DNA from 3 places in the Rahnella sp. PD12R genome. Region 1 is predicted to be linked to each of the others. Evidence: predicted binding sites of a transcription regulator. Region 1 holds the regulator's gene; each other region holds the start of a gene.

Region 1 (6,250 bases):
AACCCTTTGCGCGGTGCGGTCAGCGAATACGAAGCGCTACATGAGATTTTCAAAGTTATCCGCAAAGGGATGAAAGAGCAGAACTGCAACCGGGCGATTATCGTGGCGCATAACGCCAATTTCGACCACAGTTTCCTGATGGCCGCCGCCGAACGCGCGGGGCTAAAACGCAATCCTTTCCATCCGTTTGCCACCTTTGATACCGCCGCGTTAAGCGGGCTGGTGCTCGGGCAAACCGTGCTGGCGAAGGCCTGTATCAGCGCAGGTATTGTGTTTGACAGCAGTCAGGCACACTCCGCCCTGTACGACACTGAACGCACAGCAGAACTGTTCTGCGAGCTGGTGAATCGCTGGAAACGTCTCGGCGGCTGGCCGCTGGCACTTTCTGCGGATGAAAACGAAGCGGAAGAAGCGCCGGAAGAGAATCAGCAATAATTTTCGCGGCTTTCATGCGGTCGGAAGGACAAATAAAAAGAGCGACATAATGTCGCTCTTTTTTTACCGGTAACCCCGGGTCAGGCTGCCGGTACTTCTGAATCGCCCTGAATTACTCTTCAGAGGATTTGTATTTCTCAGCCGTTTCTTTGATCAGCTGTTGCAGTTCACCGCGCTGGAACATCTCAACCACGATGTCGCAGCCGCCAACCAGTTCACCATCAACCCACAGCTGCGGGAACGTTGGCCAGTTTGCAAATTTTGGCATCTCAGCACGGATATCCGGGTTCTGCAGGATATCAACGTAAGCGAAACGCTCGCCGCACGCAGACAGCGCCTGAACGGCCTGTGCAGAGAAACCGCAGCTTGGCAGTTTTGGAGAACCTTTCATGTACAGCAGAATCGGGTTTTCAGAAACTTGCTTCTGAATTTTTTCAATCGTTGGAGTGGTCATTTCTTGCTTCCTCAAGCCGGTACAGGCTGTCACGGTCATTACTCTTCACGCGCAGCACACAGAGACGGTGCGCAATCACAATGCTTTCTATTGTAACGATGGCTGCCACCAGATAAAAACGCCAATTTTTGTGGGGTCTTTCTCAATACTGGCATTTTCCTAAACAATCTTCAGCGCTTGCGTTAAGGCTCACATATTTAAAGATTCATCGAGAATAACATTTTTGCCGTTCCACGATAATGTCAGATTTGCAAAATCCCATTCTTTAACTTAAATAATAACATGATGAAAAGTGGTTATTTTTTTGACTAAAAATGGCGGTTATTTCGACATAAAAAAAGCTATTAACTTTTTCTCACAATATGATCTAGAATCGAGGCAATTCGTGCTTTTTTGTCTCGTTCTTTTAGGCAATACTCTGACATCCCTGATGTTTAACCCTACCACTCATGGTAACGAAGCTATGCGCTTACTGTTCACGCTTTTTGTGCTGCTCTTTACCCAGCTGTTTCTGAATATGGCTCATGCGTCGCCACAGACTCGTGTCGCGGCCGACCAGCGAAAGAGTCATGTTAACCAGGTCACGCCTGAAGAACGCCGAAAGCGAAAAACGGCAGCCGCGAAAACCAGCAAGAAAACCAAAGTCGCGCCGGTTTCAGAACCTAAAACTCAGGAAAAAAATTCGAAGAAGAAAGTCAAAAGCACTGAACTGGTTAAGCGAAAGACGTCTTCTGAAAAAACAGTAAAAACGACGCGGGCCGAGAGTAAAAAAGAAAAAACACTCAAGACAACACGGGCCGAGGCGAAAGCAGGGAAGCAAACGAAAACCCGCTCTCTCGCTAAAAACAGCAGTGAAAAGGCCAGTAAAAAAGAAGCGTATGGCCGCCACCGCAAAGGCAAAAAGTTACGTGAAGAAGACAGTAAACCGATAACGCTCAGCGCCACACACAAGAAACGTTATCAGCACGCACAACAAACTGCGATGACCAAACTGATGCACCAGGTCGGCAAACCTTACCGCTGGGGCGGAACGTCACCGAATACAGGTTTCGACTGCAGCGGACTGGTTTACTACGCATACAAAGATTTGATCCGCATTAAAATGCCCCGCACAGCGAATGAAATGTACCACTTGCGCGATGCGGCTCCGGTCAAACGGGGTGAATTAGAATCCGGCGATCTGGTTTTCTTCCGGATTAATAACCGAGGCGCCGCAGACCATGTCGGTGTTTACGTAGGAAACGGGAAGTTTATCCAGTCACCGCGCACCGGCGAAGACATTAAGATCACCTCACTGGGTGACGATTACTGGCAAGATCATTATGTAGGCGCACGTCGGGTAATGACCCCTAAGACGATCCGATAATAAACAATTCGTTAAGTCTGAAGTTTCGCTAATCAGCCATTGAATAGCATTTAACGAAGAGTTTCTGCAGGGAAGAGTATCGGCGGAACGGGTGACTGCGTAAAATTGAAAAGGGCGATTCCTGTTATAGGTAATCGCCCTTTTTTATTGCGGCTTTCACGCAAATCAGTTCATCACTGCGGTGAAGCTGAAAGCAATAATCACGAGCAAAGCGCAGACCGTAGTGATCAAAGAAAATTTCAGGTTGCTGTCCATCAAACCCCCTTACGGATCAAATTGTGGCGTTCGTTTAGCCACACTAAATGTGTGCCAACGCATTTTCTCACAATTCGCATTTAAAATCTTGTGCTGAATGACAACAGGTTCATGACAATTTTACTTCCACTTTCCTGCATTATAAGTGAAAATTGTCGGTTACCACGCCTGTGTGCCGGTCGATTTCACCCGAGAGCATTTCACGCCTCACTCTGAAGAATCCACCCAACGATTTCACTGCCCTTTTCGAAGTCAGCAGTTAAATCCACGCAAGCAAACGATTAACATAATGCTAACGTGCTGAAACACGTGAGCACAGGAGTCATTTTTTACATGGCAACGATTAAAGATGTCGCAAAGCGCGCTGGCGTTTCCACCACAACCGTGTCGCACGTCATCAATAAAACCCGTTTCGTCGCCGAAGAAACCCGAGCCGCGGTTCTCCTTGCAATCAAAGAGTTACACTATTCTCCCAGCGCCGTGGCACGCAGCCTGAAGGTCAATAACACTAAAACTATCGGCCTGCTGGCAACGTCCAGTGAAGCGCCCTACTTCGCCGAAGTGATTGAGGCCGTGGAAAACAGCTGTTTCTCAAAAGGCTATACGCTGATTTTGTGTAACTCGCACAATAATCTGGAGAAGCAACAGGCCTACCTGCAAATGCTGGCGCAAAAGCGCGTCGACGGTTTACTGGTGATGTGCGCGGAATATCCGGACGAATTGCTGAACATGCTTGAAGAATACCGCTCCATCCCGATGGTTGTGATGGACTGGGGCGAAGCGCGTAAGAATTTCACCGACAGCATTATCGATAACGCGTTCGAAGGCGGTTATATGGCCGGACGTTATCTGATTGAACGTGGTCATCGTGATATCGGCGTGATCCCGGGGCAGCTGGCGCGAAACACCGGCGGCGGCCGTTTCCAGGGCTTCGTGAAAGCACTGACGGAAGCCAATATTCCTCTTCGTGAAGAATGGGTCGTTCAGGGCGACTTTGAGCCGGAATCGGGCTATCAGGCCATGCACAAAATTCTGATGCAGAAAAACCGTCCGACGGCCGTATTCTGTGGCGGCGACGTGATGGCAATGGGCGCAATTTGTGCCGCCGATGAACTGGGCCTGCGCGTACCGCAGGATATTTCCGTGATTGGCTATGACAACGTGCGTAATGCGCGCTATTTCTCGCCGGCACTGACGACAGTTCATCAGCCAAAAGAACGTCTGGGCGAAATGGCATTTACCATGCTGCTGGACAGAATTATCAGCAAACGCGAAGAGTCGCAGACCATTGAAGTGCATCCGAAACTGGTTGAGCGCCGTTCCGTGGCCGACGGCCCGTACCGCGATTACCGCCGTTAACTTTCATTAAACGCCTGTGCCGCAGGCGTTTTTTTTGTCAGTCGCGCAACCATTCCCGGTTCATCGTTTCCGTATCGCCCATGTATTCCAGCAGCCACGCCAGCGAAGGCGACGGATTGCTCTGATCCCACGTCAGGCAGCACGGGCTGTCCGGAAATGTATTTTCCAGCGACAGAACCTGCAATTTCTGCTGTTCAATCCAGGGCGTCACGCGGTGAACCGGCATCATGCCTACGCATAAACCTTCATTCAGACATTCCAGCGCACACGTCCAGTCGGGAACCACCAGCCGCCGCTGGTTATCCAGCGTCCAGGTATCGCGTTTCGGCAATGTCCGCGATGTATCTTCCAGGCAAAGCGCCGGATAAGGCCGTAACTGATCGTCACTCAGTGTTCCCGACGTCTGCGCCAGCGGATGTTGTGCGCTGACCACACAATGCCAGTCCATAAAACCCATATCGCGGAAATTGAACCGTCCTCCGACGGGGATCGCCCGCGTCGCGCCGATGGCGACATCCGCCCGCCCGTCTACCAGCGCGTCCCAGACACCGTTAAAGACTTCAGAATGAATGATGAGTTCGGTATCCGGGAAATGGCGATAGAAATCCAGCACCAGCCGCCGCGTCCGCGCGGGTCTAACGATACGGTCAACGGCCACCCGTAATTCTCCGCGCCAGCCGTTGGCGACCTGCTGACACTGGCGGCGGGTCGCTATCATTTTTTTTGTCAGAACGCGTGCTTCATCGACAAAAACTTTACCGGCAGGAGTCAGAACAACGTCGCGGTGTCTGCGTTCAAACAACGGAACAGCCAGCCACTGTTCAAGCTGACGAACGGTGTAGCTGATGGCAGAAGGAACCCGGTGCAAGTCCTGCGCAGCAGCGCTGAAACTGCCTGTTCGGGCGACAGCATCGACCACTTCAAGAGCATATTCTGACCACATCGTTTAGCCTTCAATATTTTTGATAGCAGATTGCAAATATTAGCGTTTCACAAGCCTGTTATCAAAGCGTTAAACTCCGCATCCGATACGATTTCCGCGTCAAATCATCTGCAATAAATAAATTAAAGAGACAATAATGAAACCCTCACTTGGATTTATGCTCTATCTTGCCGGGCTGAGCATGCTTGGCTTTTTAGCGACAGATATGTACCTTCCGGCCTTCAGTGCAATGCAAACCAGCCTGATGACCAGCCCGGGGATGATCAGTGCCAGCCTGAGTATTTTCCTTGGCGGATTTGCCATCGGCCAGCTGTTGTGGGGGCCACTGTCCGACAAGATTGGCCGCAAACCGGTATTGCTGATTGGCTTGGCGCTCTTTGTTGTCGGTTGTCTGGGCGTGCTGTGGGTTGAGAATGTCCGCGCCCTGCTGGCTCTGCGTTTTCTGCAAGCTGTCGGCGTCTGCGCCGCCGCCGTCACCTGGCAGGCGCTGGTGGTGGATCGCTTTTCTGCCGATGTTGCTAAAAAAACCTTTGCCAGCATCATGCCGCTGGTTGCGCTTTCCCCTGCTCTGGCACCTTTACTGGGCGCCTGGGTTCTCAACCATTTTGACTGGGAAGCGATTTTCGTTCTGCTGACCGCTGTGGCAGCTATCTTACTTATCACCACGTTCACACTGCGTGAAAATGCGCCAAAGGCTCATGCTCCTGCTGATAAAGCCGGTTTCGCAAAGCTTCTCGCTTCGCGGGTTTACAGCGGTAACGTGATGATTTATGCCGCCTGCTCTGCTGGCTTTTTTGCGTGGCTGACCGGTTCCCCGTTTATTCTCAGCGACATGGGATATTCCCCGGGCGTGATTGGCCTGAGCTACGTCCCGCAGACTATTGCTTTCCTACTGGGCGGTTTTGGATGTCGTGTGCTGATCAGCAAAACGGATGGGAATAAGGTCCTGCCGTGGCTGCTGGCAGGTTATGGCATCAGTGTGGCGGGTCTGTTCGGCGTGGCTATATTTACTGATGCGGGGCTGGTGAGTCTGTTAATTCCGTTCTGTCTGATGGCTTTGGTGAATGGCGCGATTTATCCCATTGTTGTCGCAAATGCATTAATGCCATTTCCTGCTAATACAGGTAAGGCCGCGGCGTTGCAAAATACCCTGCAGTTGGGTCTGTGTTTCCTCGCGAGTTTGCTGGTTTCCGCATTTATTGTGCAACCACTCATGGCGACAGTCACCACGATGCTGTCTACACTACTGTTGGTAGTTTTAGGCCGCTGGCTGTCACAGCGTCAGGAAGAAGGGCAATCTGGTGAACAGGAACCGGAGCAGAAACAGCAGGCACGGCATGCGAATTAATAGTGATAATGACTTTAAGTAACAATCACTTAATGGACATTTACATTCGCAGCGATTAACTATTGAGAATGCCAGCCGGCGAGCCTATAC
Region 2 (6,250 bases), on a different contig from region 1:
TTCGGTGACTTCCAGCGTCAGCATTTCCGGCGGGATCTGATGACGCTCAACGGTATCAATCACCATTTCCACCAGATTAGCCTGCTCAAATTGCAAGGTAGAAAGGTTAACGGCGACGGTCCAGTTTGTGTGTCCGGCTAGATGCCATTCACGCAGCTGGCGGCACGCTTCGTTCAGCACCCATTCGCCAATCGGAATGATCAGACCGGTTTTTTCCGCCAGCGGCAGGAAGACATCCGGGCTGAGCGTGGTGCCGTTGCGCTCCCAGCGCAGCAGTGCTTCGAACCCGCTGACCGGCCCGTAAGGCGCTATAAATTTCGGCTGATAATGTAAACGCAGCTCGTGGTGTTCAATCGCCAGACGCAAATCATTGAGCATCTGTAACTGATTTTGCGCGTTGGCGTTCATCGATGGCTGGAAGAAACTGTGTCCGTTACGGCCTGAATTCTTGGTGTGGTACATCGCCGCATCGGCATTGAGCATCAGTTCGCGCTCGTTTTCGCCGTCGCCCGGATACACCGCAATACCGACGCTGGCAGATACCAGCAGCTCGTAGCGGGAAACGTAAAACGGACGCGCAATCAGATGCACCAGCCGGTCGGCGAGCTGCGAGGCGTCGGTCGGATCGGTGATTTCCACCAGCAGGATAAATTCATCGCCACCCAGACGCGCCAGCGTATCCGTAGCGCGCAGCTGAGATTGCAGACGTTCCGTCACCGAGATCAGCAACTGGTCGCCGATATGGTGGCCGAACGCGTCATTGACCGCTTTAAAACCGTCGAGATCGAGAAACAGCACGGCAAACTGAGATTCACCGCGCGACGCTTTCTGAAATGCCTGGCCGAGACGGTCTTCGAGCAACAAACGGTTTGGCAGGCGGGTGAGATTGTCGTGCAGCGCCAGCTGCGTCAGTTCGCGGTTAGCCTGCGCCAGCGACGACGCCAGAATGGAGGTGCGCGCCTGCATACGGCCATCGAGAATCGAAATAATGAGCGTGATTGCCAGAATCGCCAGCGTTACCACGATCACCAGCAGCGCCAGCCAGTTGTTATCGACGCCGCTGAACGCCGCCATACTGTGGCTGTCCGTCGGGAATTGTGCTGCCGCCATGCCGATGTAATGCATGCCGACAATAGCTGTACCCATGATCACCGCCGCGCTGATGCGCAACAGCCGGACGTTCGGGGATTGCTGACGCAAATGAAACGCCATCCACAGCGCCGCGCCCGAGGCGACAATTGCCACAGCAACGGACAGCGCAACCCACCAGTAATCGTAAACAATCGGCGGCATCATCAGCATCGCGGCCATACCGGTGTAATGCATGGCGGAAATCCCGCCGCCCATCAGCAATGCCCCGGCCAGCAAACGCCCGGTCGGTAAATGCGGCAGGCAAACCAGCCACAGCGCAAAGGCGGAAGAGATAATGGCAATAAACATGGAAAGCAGCGTAATCACCGGGTCGTAACCCATTGGCATGGCGGAATTAAAGGCCAGCATGCCGATAAAATGCATGGACCAGATACCGATGCCCATCGCAATGGCGCCCCCGCTCAACCAGAGACGGGAAGCCTTTCCCTCTGTCGTGGCAACCCGGCCAGCCATATCAAGCGCGGTATAAGAGGCAAGCATTGCAACAATGAACGAAAACATGACAAGCACATTGTTGTAATTACTGGAAAACATGTAAGGCTCCACACAGGCAGGGGGTCTATTTTAGATTCGGCGATAATGGCATTAAGATTTATTAAAGGCGAATGAAGTTACGATAATTTTTTTCGTGTAATTAAGATTAATCCGTAAGTGATTTTAATCAAATGAAAATAATTTCGGCATAATCTCCCTGCTAATAAACCTGAGAAACATCATGGTTTTTAAATGAATATGATCCGGCTATTCAGGCCTTGTCTATAGTTAACAAATAATTAAATGAAACAGGGCGGAAGGTATTTATGATCACAGTGCATCATTTGGATAATTCACGTTCGCAGCGAATCTTATGGATGCTTGAAGAACTGAGCGTTCCGTATGAAATTCAGCATTATCAGCGGGATAAAAAGTCGATGCTGGCGCCTGCTGCGCTGAAAAAAGTACATCCTCTGGGCAAGTCGCCGGTGCTGGAAGATAACGGGCTGATCCTCGCGGAGTCCGGCGCCATCATTGAATATTTGCAGGAAGTTTATGATGAAGACCGCGCGCTGAAACCGTCGGCCTTCGCTGAGCGTCAGCAATACCGTTACTGGATGCATTATGCGGAAGGTTCGCTGATGCCGTTGCTGGTGATGAAACTGATTTTCAGCCGCTTAGGCAAACCGCCGATGCCGTGGCTTATCCGTCCGCTCGCAGGCGCAATCGGGCAGGGCGTGCAGAAAAACTATCTGGATAAACAAATTTATACCCACATGGATTATCTGGAGAAACATCTTGCCACTCATCCTTATTTCGCCGGATATCAGTTCAGCGCGGCGGATATTCAGATGAGCTTCCCGATAGAAGCCATAAATGCCCGCGCCGGACTCGGACAATACCCACACTTAAATGCATGGTTATCAAATGTGACCGCGCGTCCGGCTTATCAGAAGGCGCTGGAAAGCGGCGGACCTTTCACGATATTGCGTTAAGTTGGCGGTTATTTTGTTGCGCCCGGACGGAGAGCGAGTGTCGTCATGAGCGCAACATAATAAACCTGAGAAATAATCCTGTTCTTGTCCGTTTTGCTTTTGCCGTTCACCGCCGCCAAAAACGCTGATGCGCAACCGATACCGCACAGCAAATCGCCAGCCGGCTGAATTTACATCACAACCGCGTTTTTATTGACCGGACAACGGTAAATTGTCGTCGATCGTAGTTGAAATGTGGGGTTTAAAGGCCGGATAATCGTTTGCTTAATTTTTCAGGCCCGCCATACGCGATGCGAGTTAAACGTTTGCCTTGTAGATCTGACGCTGATTTCGGCGGTTTCAGGCTACGGGTAAGGAAGCGAACGTGCAGAAACGATTTCATAATGACCACGCCGGCTAATCAGTAAAGACATTCAGAGGATTTTCCATGTCGAGTCAACACCCTCAGACGGGCAGCGCTGTTGCGCCAAAAGGCCCGTTTGATGCATTTTTCAAAATCAGTGCGCGTGGCAGCAACGTCCGTCAGGAAGTGATCGCCGGTTTAACGACGTTTCTGGCGATGGTTTATTCGGTGATTGTGGTGCCGTCCATGCTGGGTAAAGCCGGATTTTCGCCGAGCGCGGTGTTTGTCGCGACCTGTCTGGTTGCCGGTTTTGGCTCGCTGCTGATGGGCTTGTGGGCGAATCTGCCGCTGGCGATTGGCTGTGCGATTTCCCTGACGGCGTTCACGGCATTCAGCCTGGTACTCGGCCAGCACATCAGCGTGCCGGTGGCGTTAGGCGCGGTATTCCTGATGGGCGTGCTGTTCACGATTATCTCGGTCACCGGCATCCGGTCGTGGATTTTGCGCAACCTGCCGACCGGCGTTGCGCACGGCACCGGCATTGGTATCGGCCTGTTCCTGTTGTTAATCGCAGCCAACGGCGTCGGCCTGGTGGTGAAAAACCCGCTGGATGGTTTACCGGTCGCGTTGGGCGCATTTACCTCTTTCCCGGTTGTGATGACCTTGCTCGGTCTGGCGGTGATTTTCGGCCTTGAGAAACTGCGCGTTCCCGGCGGCATTCTGCTGGTGATCATCGCGATTTCCATTATTGGCCTGATTTTCGATCCTGCGGTGAAATATCAGGGCCTGTTCGCGATGCCTTCACTGGCGGGTGCAGACGGCAAATCGGTCATTTTCGATCTCGATATCATGGGCGCGCTGAAAGCCGCCGTGCTGCCAAGCGTTCTGGCACTGGTCATGACGGCGGTCTTTGATGCCACCGGCACCATCCGCGCCGTCGCCGGGCAGGCAAACCTGCTCGACGAAAACGGTCAGATTATCAGCGGCGGCAAAGCCCTGACGGCGGACTCCGTAAGCAGCATTTTTGCCTCTCTGGTCGGCGCGTCACCGGCAGCGGTTTACATTGAATCCGCAGCGGGTACGGCGGCAGGCGGCAAAACTGGCCTGACGGCTACCGTCGTCGGCGTTCTGTTCCTGCTGATGTTGTTTCTGTCTCCGTTATCCTATCTGGTTCCGGCCTACGCGACCGCGCCAGCGCTGATGTACGTCGGCCTGCTGATGCTCAGCAACGTGACCAAACTGGATTTCAACGACTTCGTAGACGCGATGTCCGGCCTGCTGTGCGCGGTATTCATCGTGCTGACCTGTAACATCGTCACCGGCATCATGCTGGGCTTCAGCGCGCTGGTCATTGGCCGTATCTTCTCCGGTGAATGGCGCAAGCTGAACGTCGGAACGGTGGTTATCGCCGTCGCGTTAGTGGTGTTTTATGCCGGTGGATGGGCGATCTGAATGCCAGGCCGGGCATTCGGGGCGGCCATTTCTGACGGTGAAAGTTTCGGTTTTTCAATGGCGGTGAACGCCGCCATTAGCGATTTTTAAGACAGGCTGGCGTAAGTTTCGGTTTTTCATGTGCGGTTATCACATGGCCTTTCGCGCCGAAACCGAGCAGAGAGGAAAGTGCTTTTCCTCTCTGCACTCTCCTCGCTTTTTTTACTGCGCGCTGTCGCTGGTTGGCTATGTTTCAGCGACTCTGGCTAGTGCCGCAAACGCCGCCGCTGCGCGGTGCTCTCGCTTTGGGTTCGAACCTGCTCGAAAAAAGACTCTTGCCGTTTCTCACTCCTCGCTCGACGTCGTTTTGAAAGCGGCCACTGGCTTCTCTAAATTCAAATGCAGACTGGTTTTATCTTTAAGAAGGGTAAGCTGGCGCGCTCAAAATCCAGCTGAACGAAGCGGCTTCGAGACCTATGGCTCGAAGACCGAGTGAAGGCAGCACGAAGTGCCTGGATTTGCGCCACACGCGGAAGCAACAGAACACGTCCATCGACCCAGCGACAGCGCGCAGTTAAAAAAACGCAGGATTCCAAAGGGTTTCGTTTAAAACCCTTTGGGCCGGTTTGGGCGGCGAGCCCAAGGTTTTGACCTTAAAGCCAGTGTGAGTGGCAACCCACGACCTTGAATTTGACCTTGTCATAAACGTCACTGCGTCCCAACCGCACGCATCGATTTAAATCATGTCCTCTTTTGATCTACTATTCCCTCTGTATGTGTCAGACCCCGTCTGATTGAAATCATAAAAACAAGAGTCTAAGGAAAGCATGGAAATCTTCTTTACCATTCTGATTTTGATTCTGGTGGTGTCGCTCTCCGGTGTCGTCACCAGAATGTTGCCGTTTCAGGTTCCTCTTCCATTAATGCAGATCGCCGTCGGTGCGGTGCTGGCTGTGCCGAGTTTTGGCCTGCATGTGGATTTCGATCCGGAACTGTTTCTCGTCCTCTTCATCCCGCCGCTGCTGTTTGCTGATGGCTGGAAAACCCCGACCCGTGAATTCCTCCACCACGGGCGCGAAATTCTCGGGCTGGCGCTGGTGCTGGTGTTGCTCACCGTCGTCGGTATCGGTTATCTGATTTATATGATGGTGCCGGATATTCCGCTGGTTGCGGCGTTTGCGCTGGCGGCGGTGCTGTCACCCACCGATGCCGTGGCATTGGGTGGGATTGTGGGCAAGGGCCGCATTCCGAAGTCGATCATGGGCGTGCTCGAAGGTGAAGCGCTGATGAATGACGCGTCCGGCCTGGTGTCACTCAAATTTGCGATCGCCGTGGCGATGGGCACCATGATTTTCACCGTCGGCGGCGCGACCGTTGAGTTCCTCAAAGTCGCCATCGGCGGCCTGATGGCGGGTGTCGCGGTGACGTGGCTGTACAGTAAATCGCTGCGCATCATGAGCCGCTGGAGCGGCGATGATCCGGCGACACAAATCGTCTTCCTGTTGCTGCTGCCGTTCGCGTCTTACCTGATTGCTGAACACATCGGCGTGTCGGGCATTCTGGCCGCGGTCGCCGCGGGGATGACCATCAGCCAGTCTGGCATTATCCGTAACGCGCCGCTGGCGATGCGTCTGCGCGCGAACAGCGTCTGGGCGATGCTGGAATTCGTGTTCAACGGCATGGTGTTCATCATGCTCGGTTTGCAGTTGCCGGGCATTCTGGAAAACTCGATTGATCAGGCCACTCATGATCCGTCAATCGTCACCTGGCACCTGTTTGCGGACGTCGGGATCATCTATTTTGCGCTGCTTATCCTGCGTTTCGTCTGGCTGTGGGTGATGAAAAACTTCAGCAA
Region 3 (6,250 bases), on a different contig from region 1:
GATCGGCACATTCCGGGTTATCGCGCAGGCGCTGCATCTGCCAGGTGGTTTCTGCCCACCAGGTACGCAACGTGGTGCGGCTTTCGCTGTACACCGGCTTATCGCCCTGCGTGATGATGAAACGGTCACCGGTTTCAGCCGTACCAAGGTAATGCGTGCAATCTGCCAGACCAAACTGTGCCAGCGTATTTTCGACGGCTTCACGGTCAGAAGCGCGAACCTGAATCACTGCACCCAGTTCTTCGTTAAACAGCGCCGCCAGAGAATCGTTGCCCAGAGCGGCGATATCCGCCGTCAGGCCGCAGTGACCGGCAAAGGCCATTTCCGCCAGCGTGACCAGCAAACCACCGTCGGAACGGTCATGGTAGGCCAGCAGTTTCTGTTCAGAAACCAGCGCCTGCATGGCGTTGAAGAAGCCACCGAGCTGTTCAGCACTGCGCACATCCGCTGGCGTGTTGCCGAGCTGACGATAAACCTGCGCCAGTGCCGTCGCGCCCAGTGCGTTGTGACCGGAACCCAGATCCACCAGCAGCAATGCGGTGTCGCCTTTATCGGTTCGCAGTTGTGGCGTCACTGTATGACGCACGTCTTCGACGCGGGCAAATGCCGTGATGACCAGAGACAACGGTGAAGTCATCTCGCGTTGTTCGTTGCCTTCCTGCCAGCGGGTTTTCATCGACATGGAGTCTTTGCCTACCGGAATGGTAATGCCCAGCGCCGGGCAGAGCTCTTCGCCGACCGCTTTCACCGCTGCATACAAACCGGCATCTTCGCCCGGGTGACCGGCCGCAGACATCCAGTTAGCAGAAAGCTTAACGCGTTTCAGGCTGCCGATTTCGACCGCGGCCAGGTTAGTCAGTGCTTCACCGACGGCCATGCGGCCGGAAGCGGCAAAGTCCAGCAAGGCGATTGGCGCTCGTTCGCCCAGAGACATCGCTTCGCCGTGATAGCTGTCGAGGCTGGCGGTAGTGACCGCGCAGTCAGCCACTGGGATCTGCCAAGGTCCCACCATCTGATCGCGTGCCACCATACCGGTCACGGTGCGGTCGCCGATGGTGATCAGGAAGGTTTTCTCCGCCACAGCAGGCAGATGCAGAACGCGGTTTACCGCTTCGGCAATCTGAATATTTTCACCGTTGAGATCGTCGCCCTTCGCTTTCAGCGTGGTGACGTCACGGGTCATTTTCGGGGTTTTACCCAGCAGTACGTCCAGCGGCATATCAATCGGCTGGTTGTCGAAATGGCTGTCTTCCAGAGACAGATGCATTTCTTCTGTGGCTTCGCCGATCACCGCGTAAGGCGCGCGTTCACGTTTACAGATGGCATCGAACTGGGCCAGCTGATCCGGTGCAACCGCCATCACGTAACGTTCCTGCGATTCGTTACACCAGACTTCCAGCGGGCTCATGCCCGGTTCGTCGTTCAGGATGTCACGCAGCTGGAAGCGGCCGCCACGGTTGCCGTCGCTGACCAGTTCCGGCATCGCGTTGGATAAACCGCCTGCGCCCACGTCATGGATAAACAGAATCGGGTTGGCTTCACCGAGCTGCCAGCAGCGGTCGATCACTTCCTGGCAACGGCGTTCCATTTCCGGGTTGTCGCGCTGTACGGAAGCAAAATCCAGATCCGCGTCAGACTGGCCGGAGGCCATTGAAGAAGCCGCACCGCCGCCCAGGCCGATATTCATCGCCGGGCCGCCGAGCACAATCAGTTTCGCGCCAACGGTGATTTCACCTTTCTGCACGTGATCAGCACGAATGTTGCCGATACCGCCCGCCAGCATGATCGGTTTGTGATAACCGCGCAGCTCAGGGCCATTGTGGCTGTTGACGTTTTCTTCGTAAGTACGGAAGTAGCCCAGCAGCGCCGGACGACCAAATTCGTTGTTGAAGGCTGCGCCGCCCAGCGGGCCGTCAGTCATAATATCCAGCGCGGTAACGATACGATCCGGCTTACCGAAATCTTCTTCCCACGGCTGTTCGAAGCCCGGAATACGCAGGTTAGAAACGGAGAAACCGACCAGACCGGCTTTCGGTTTTGCACCACGACCTGTTGCGCCTTCGTCACGGATTTCGCCGCCGGAACCTGTCGCCGCACCCGGCCACGGAGAGATCGCCGTCGGGTGGTTATGGGTTTCAACCTTCATCAGGATATGCGCCTGTTCCTGATGGAAATCGTACAGACCGTCTTTCGCATCGGCGTAGAAACGGCCGACCTGAGAACCTTCCATCACGGCAGCGTTATCTTTGTACGCAGAAAGCACGTGATCAGGCGTCTGTTCAAAGGTGTTTTTGATCATCTTGAACAGGGATTTCGGCTGCGTTTCGCCGTCGATAATCCAGTCAGCGTTGAAGATTTTATGACGGCAATGCTCTGAGTTTGCCTGTGCGAACATATACAGTTCGATGTCAGTCGGGTTGCGCCCCAACGACGTAAAGGCTTCCATCAGGTAATCAATTTCGTCCTGCGCCAGCGCCAGACCCAGCTTGGTATTGGCGGTTTCCAGCGCGATACGGCCTTCGCCGAGAATATCGACATGCTGAACCGGTGCAGGCTGTTGTTGCGCGAACAGCGCGCTGGCGTCTTCGAGCTTGCCAAAGACGGTTTCCATCATGCGATCATGCAGCAATGCGCCCAGCTGCGACCATTGTGCTTCGGTCAGTTCAGGAGCCTGAACGTAAAACGCCAGACCGCGCTCAAGGCGAAGAACCTGAGATAAACCGCAGTTGTGTGCAATATCAGTCGCCTTGGAAGACCACGGAGAAATGGTGCCAGGGCGCGGGGTAACCAGCAGTAAACGACCTGTTGGCGCGTGTTCAGTGAGAGAAGGACCGTATTTCAGGAGGCGTTGCAGCTTGGTTTGTTCGTCCGAATTCAGCGGCGCGCTGACATCGGCAAAATGTACATATTCGGCGTAGATATCATTGACCGGAAGGCGTGCTTCCTGACAGCGGGATAATAATTTGTTAATGCGAAAAGCCGACAAAGCGGGCGAACCACGCAGTATTTCCATAATCACAGATCTCTCGTCTTCGAAGACACTGACCACAGTGCTTCATTGGGCGCAACAGGGGGAAAACGCGGGCTATTATAAAGAAAGCTGGCGGCATACGAAACCGTTTGCGTCGGGAATATTGATATTCATTTATAACCTTGTAAAGATTGAGGTTAATATGAATAAAGTTGCAGACTGCCGTTTTGTTGAGCAAAATGCGTCAGCACTGGGGATATAACCATAGAAACTGCACAGCACATCGTAAAAAAACAAGAGCGCCGCAGCGAGATAACTATTTGACGCGACTAAAAATTAACTATGTTCTGATGGGGATTGCCGCCCTGTTGCTGGCGCTGGCCTTATGGCCTGCCGTCCCGTGGCACAGAGGCGAAGGCGACCAGTTGGATCAGATAAAATCCCGTGGAGAATTGCGCGTAAGCACGCTCAATTCTCCACTGACTTTTATGGACTCCCCGGAAGGAAATCTCGGCTTCGATTACGAACTGGCTAAACGCTTCGCAGATTATCTGGGCGTAAAGCTGGTCGTGAATCAGCACACCACGATCGAGTCCATGTTCGACGATCTGGACAACAACAAAACCGACATGCTGGCTTCCGGGCTGGTGTACAACAATGCGCGCCTGAAAAACTACCGTGCCGGGCCGGAATACTATTCCGTTTCTCAGCAACTGGTTTACCGGCAGGGAGCCGCGCGCCCGAAAAGCTTTGCGGATGTGAAGGGTACGCTGGTGGTTTCCGCCGGCAGTGCACACATCCTGACGCTGGAAGCCGCCGCCAAAAAATATCCCAATCTGACGTGGACCACGACGGACAAGCTCTCGCCGCGCGATCTTCTGCAACAAGTTGAGAACGGCAAACTTGATTACACGCTGGGGGATTCCGTCACCATCGCCCTGATGCAGCGCGTTTACCCGCGTTTGGCCGTGGCCTTTGATGCCACGGAAGATGAGCCGGTGACCTGGTATTACCGAAAGGAACCGGATGACGACAGCCTTTCCGCGGCGATGCTGGACTTTTTCAGCCAGATTTCCGAAGACGGTACGCTGGAGAAGCTTGAGGAGAAATATCTCGGGCACGTCGGCGATTTTGATTATGTCGATACGCGGACGTTCCTGAACGCCATCGACAGTACGCTGCCGGTGTTACAACCGCTGTTTGAGAAATACGCCGATAAAATTGACTGGCGGCTGCTGGCGGCGATTGCCTATCAGGAATCCCATTGGGATCCGCAGGCAAAATCTCCGACCGGCGTGCGCGGCGTGATGATGCTGACCCGAACCACGGCGGATGGCCTGAATGTGGATGACCGGACCGATGCTGAGCAAAGTATTCGCGGAGGCGCGCTGTATCTGTCGCACCTGATGGATAAGATGCCGGAATCGATTCCTGAAGATGAACGGATCTGGTTTGCGCTGGCGGCGTACAACATGGGTTACAGCCACATGCTCGACGCCCGTAAGCTGACCGCGCAGCAAAAAGCCAACCCGGACAGCTGGGCCGATGTAAAACAGCGTCTGCCAATGCTTAACCAGAAGCGCTATTTCAGCCGTACAACGTATGGCTACGCGCGCGGCACGCAGGCGTACAACTACGTGGAAAACATCCGCCGCTATCAGCTCAGTCTGGTCGGTTATCTGATGGAAAAAGAGAAGCAACAGGCGCAGAAAGCGGCGTTGCAGGCTCAGCTGGGCCAGGGTTATCCGGTCGTGGACGCAAAAGAAGCCCTGGCGCCGTAGGATTTATAGCGGTGAACGGCTTATTCTTCAGAGGTGTTTCCGGCTTGCGCAGCGCGCTCTGCCAGCCGCAGCGCTTTTTTCTGGCTGCGGCGTAAACGAAAGAACGCGCTCAGCTGTTCTGAACATTCTTCCGCTAAAACGCCCGGCACAATTTCCACCTGATGATTCATGCCCGGATGGCGCAAAACGTCCAGCAGGGAACCGGCGGCGCCGGTTTTGGCATCCGCTGCGCCATACACCACGCGACGGATACGGCTGTGGATCATCGCCCCTGCACACATCACGCAAGGTTCAAGCGTGACGTACAGCGTGGCGTCCAGCAGACGGTAATTTTGTACAGCACTTCCGCCGAGGCGCAGCGCCATAATTTCCGCATGCGCAGTCGGATCATGATGCCCGATAGACCGGTTCCAGCCTTCGCCAATCACCTGGTTGTCCAAAACCAGCACTGCGCCCACCGGCACTTCGCCTTCACCCTGCGCTTTCAGCGCCAGATTCATGGCATATCGCATCCAGTGTTCGTGTTCTTTCATTTCTGCTAACCCGTTACCCAACTCTGCGTCCGACACTTCAACCTCAATCTCTTTTTAGCGGCCAGCAGTATACCTGCGTCATCCCAATGCAAACAGGCCGGAAACCGGCCTGTTTTAGAATGATAGTTAAGACGAAGGTCCGGCGGCGGAATTATTCCAGTTGCTGGAGTTCACCCTGCTTACTGACGCGAAAGCGGTGCTCGCAGAAAAACAGCAGCGGGTTGTCCTGTTTGCTGTCGCTGTAGCCACTGTAAAGTTTCAGCGGAGAACCGATGCGGCGTTCAAGCTGAACTACTTTCTCCTCACCCAGGCAGCGCAGAGGCAGCACCCAGCCGCCTTTGCCGCGCGCAATGCGGCTGCCCACCAGACGCACCTGCGGCAGAAACAGCGACGCGTTATACACCTGCTGAACCAGATTTTCCGGCGAACCGGTGATCAGCCACACTTCGGTATCCTCGCTGTCGAGGTATTCACGCAACCGCCGCTGTACGACCGGAAACTCCACCACTTTGTGGCGAAACGCGGTGACAAACTGCAATTCCAGCGCTTTAAGCCGGGCTTCGCTGTGACCAAAAGTGATCGACCAGAGCAGCAGACTCATCGGCCAGCGCGCGGCCCGCCCGTGCATCAGCAATCCAATCGCCACCAGCGGCAAGACCGGGATCACCAGAATCAGGTTCTGCGGCATCCGCCGGAGCAAAAACCGCAAAAAACTCCCGAACATGTCCTGCTGGTGCAGCGTTCCATCAAGATCAAAAAACACGACCCGTCGATCAGGCTTCGTACTCAATCCGTTACTCCTCGGGATCGTTGAACCCCATCAGCCAGGTAAAAATAAAACCAGCCAATACCGTAATGACTAAACCGGCGAGATACAACATGACTTTGCCGGAAATAATGGTCAGCGCCAGCGGCAATCCGGAAATACCAAAAGTGATCACCGTCGCGACTTTCCAGTAACAGAT

The links. Region 1 encodes PurR, which represses purine synthesis genes. Its sites were predicted from a motif close to CANGCAAACGTTTGCNTG; they were not measured.
Region 2: the regulator PurR is predicted to act here: its motif matches at 2,916-2,933, upstream of KWG64_RS10095 (NCS2 family permease).
Region 3: the regulator PurR is predicted to act here: its motif matches at 3,110-3,127, upstream of purL (phosphoribosylformylglycinamidine synthase).

What each region holds. Positions count from the first base shown of each region.
Region 1 is NZ_JAHTMS010000011.1:45,646-51,895, reverse strand. Features, by position in the region: gene rnt (ribonuclease T) at 1-435, shown strand, start outside; gene KWG64_RS19925 (Grx4 family monothiol glutaredoxin) at 548-889, opposite strand; gene KWG64_RS19920 (C40 family peptidase) at 1,353-2,255, shown strand; gene KWG64_RS25910 (YnhF family membrane protein) at 2,421-2,510, opposite strand; gene purR (HTH-type transcriptional repressor PurR) at 2,844-3,869, shown strand; gene punR (DNA-binding transcriptional activator PunR) at 3,907-4,812, opposite strand; gene punC (purine nucleoside transporter PunC) at 4,949-6,160, shown strand.
Region 2 is NZ_JAHTMS010000004.1:167,153-173,402, forward strand. Features, by position in the region: gene KWG64_RS10085 (bifunctional diguanylate cyclase/phosphodiesterase) at 1-1,686, opposite strand, end outside; gene KWG64_RS10090 (glutathione S-transferase family protein) at 1,953-2,621, shown strand; gene KWG64_RS10095 (NCS2 family permease) at 3,049-4,416, shown strand; gene KWG64_RS10100 (Na+/H+ antiporter) at 5,223-6,250, shown strand, end outside.
Region 3 is NZ_JAHTMS010000016.1:17,255-23,504, forward strand. Features, by position in the region: gene purL (phosphoribosylformylglycinamidine synthase) at 1-3,016, opposite strand, end outside; gene mltF (membrane-bound lytic murein transglycosylase MltF) at 3,292-4,752, shown strand; gene tadA (tRNA adenosine(34) deaminase TadA) at 4,773-5,285, opposite strand; gene yfhb (phosphatidylglycerophosphatase C) at 5,437-6,075, opposite strand; gene KWG64_RS23065 (PTS transporter subunit EIIC) at 6,080-6,250, opposite strand, start outside.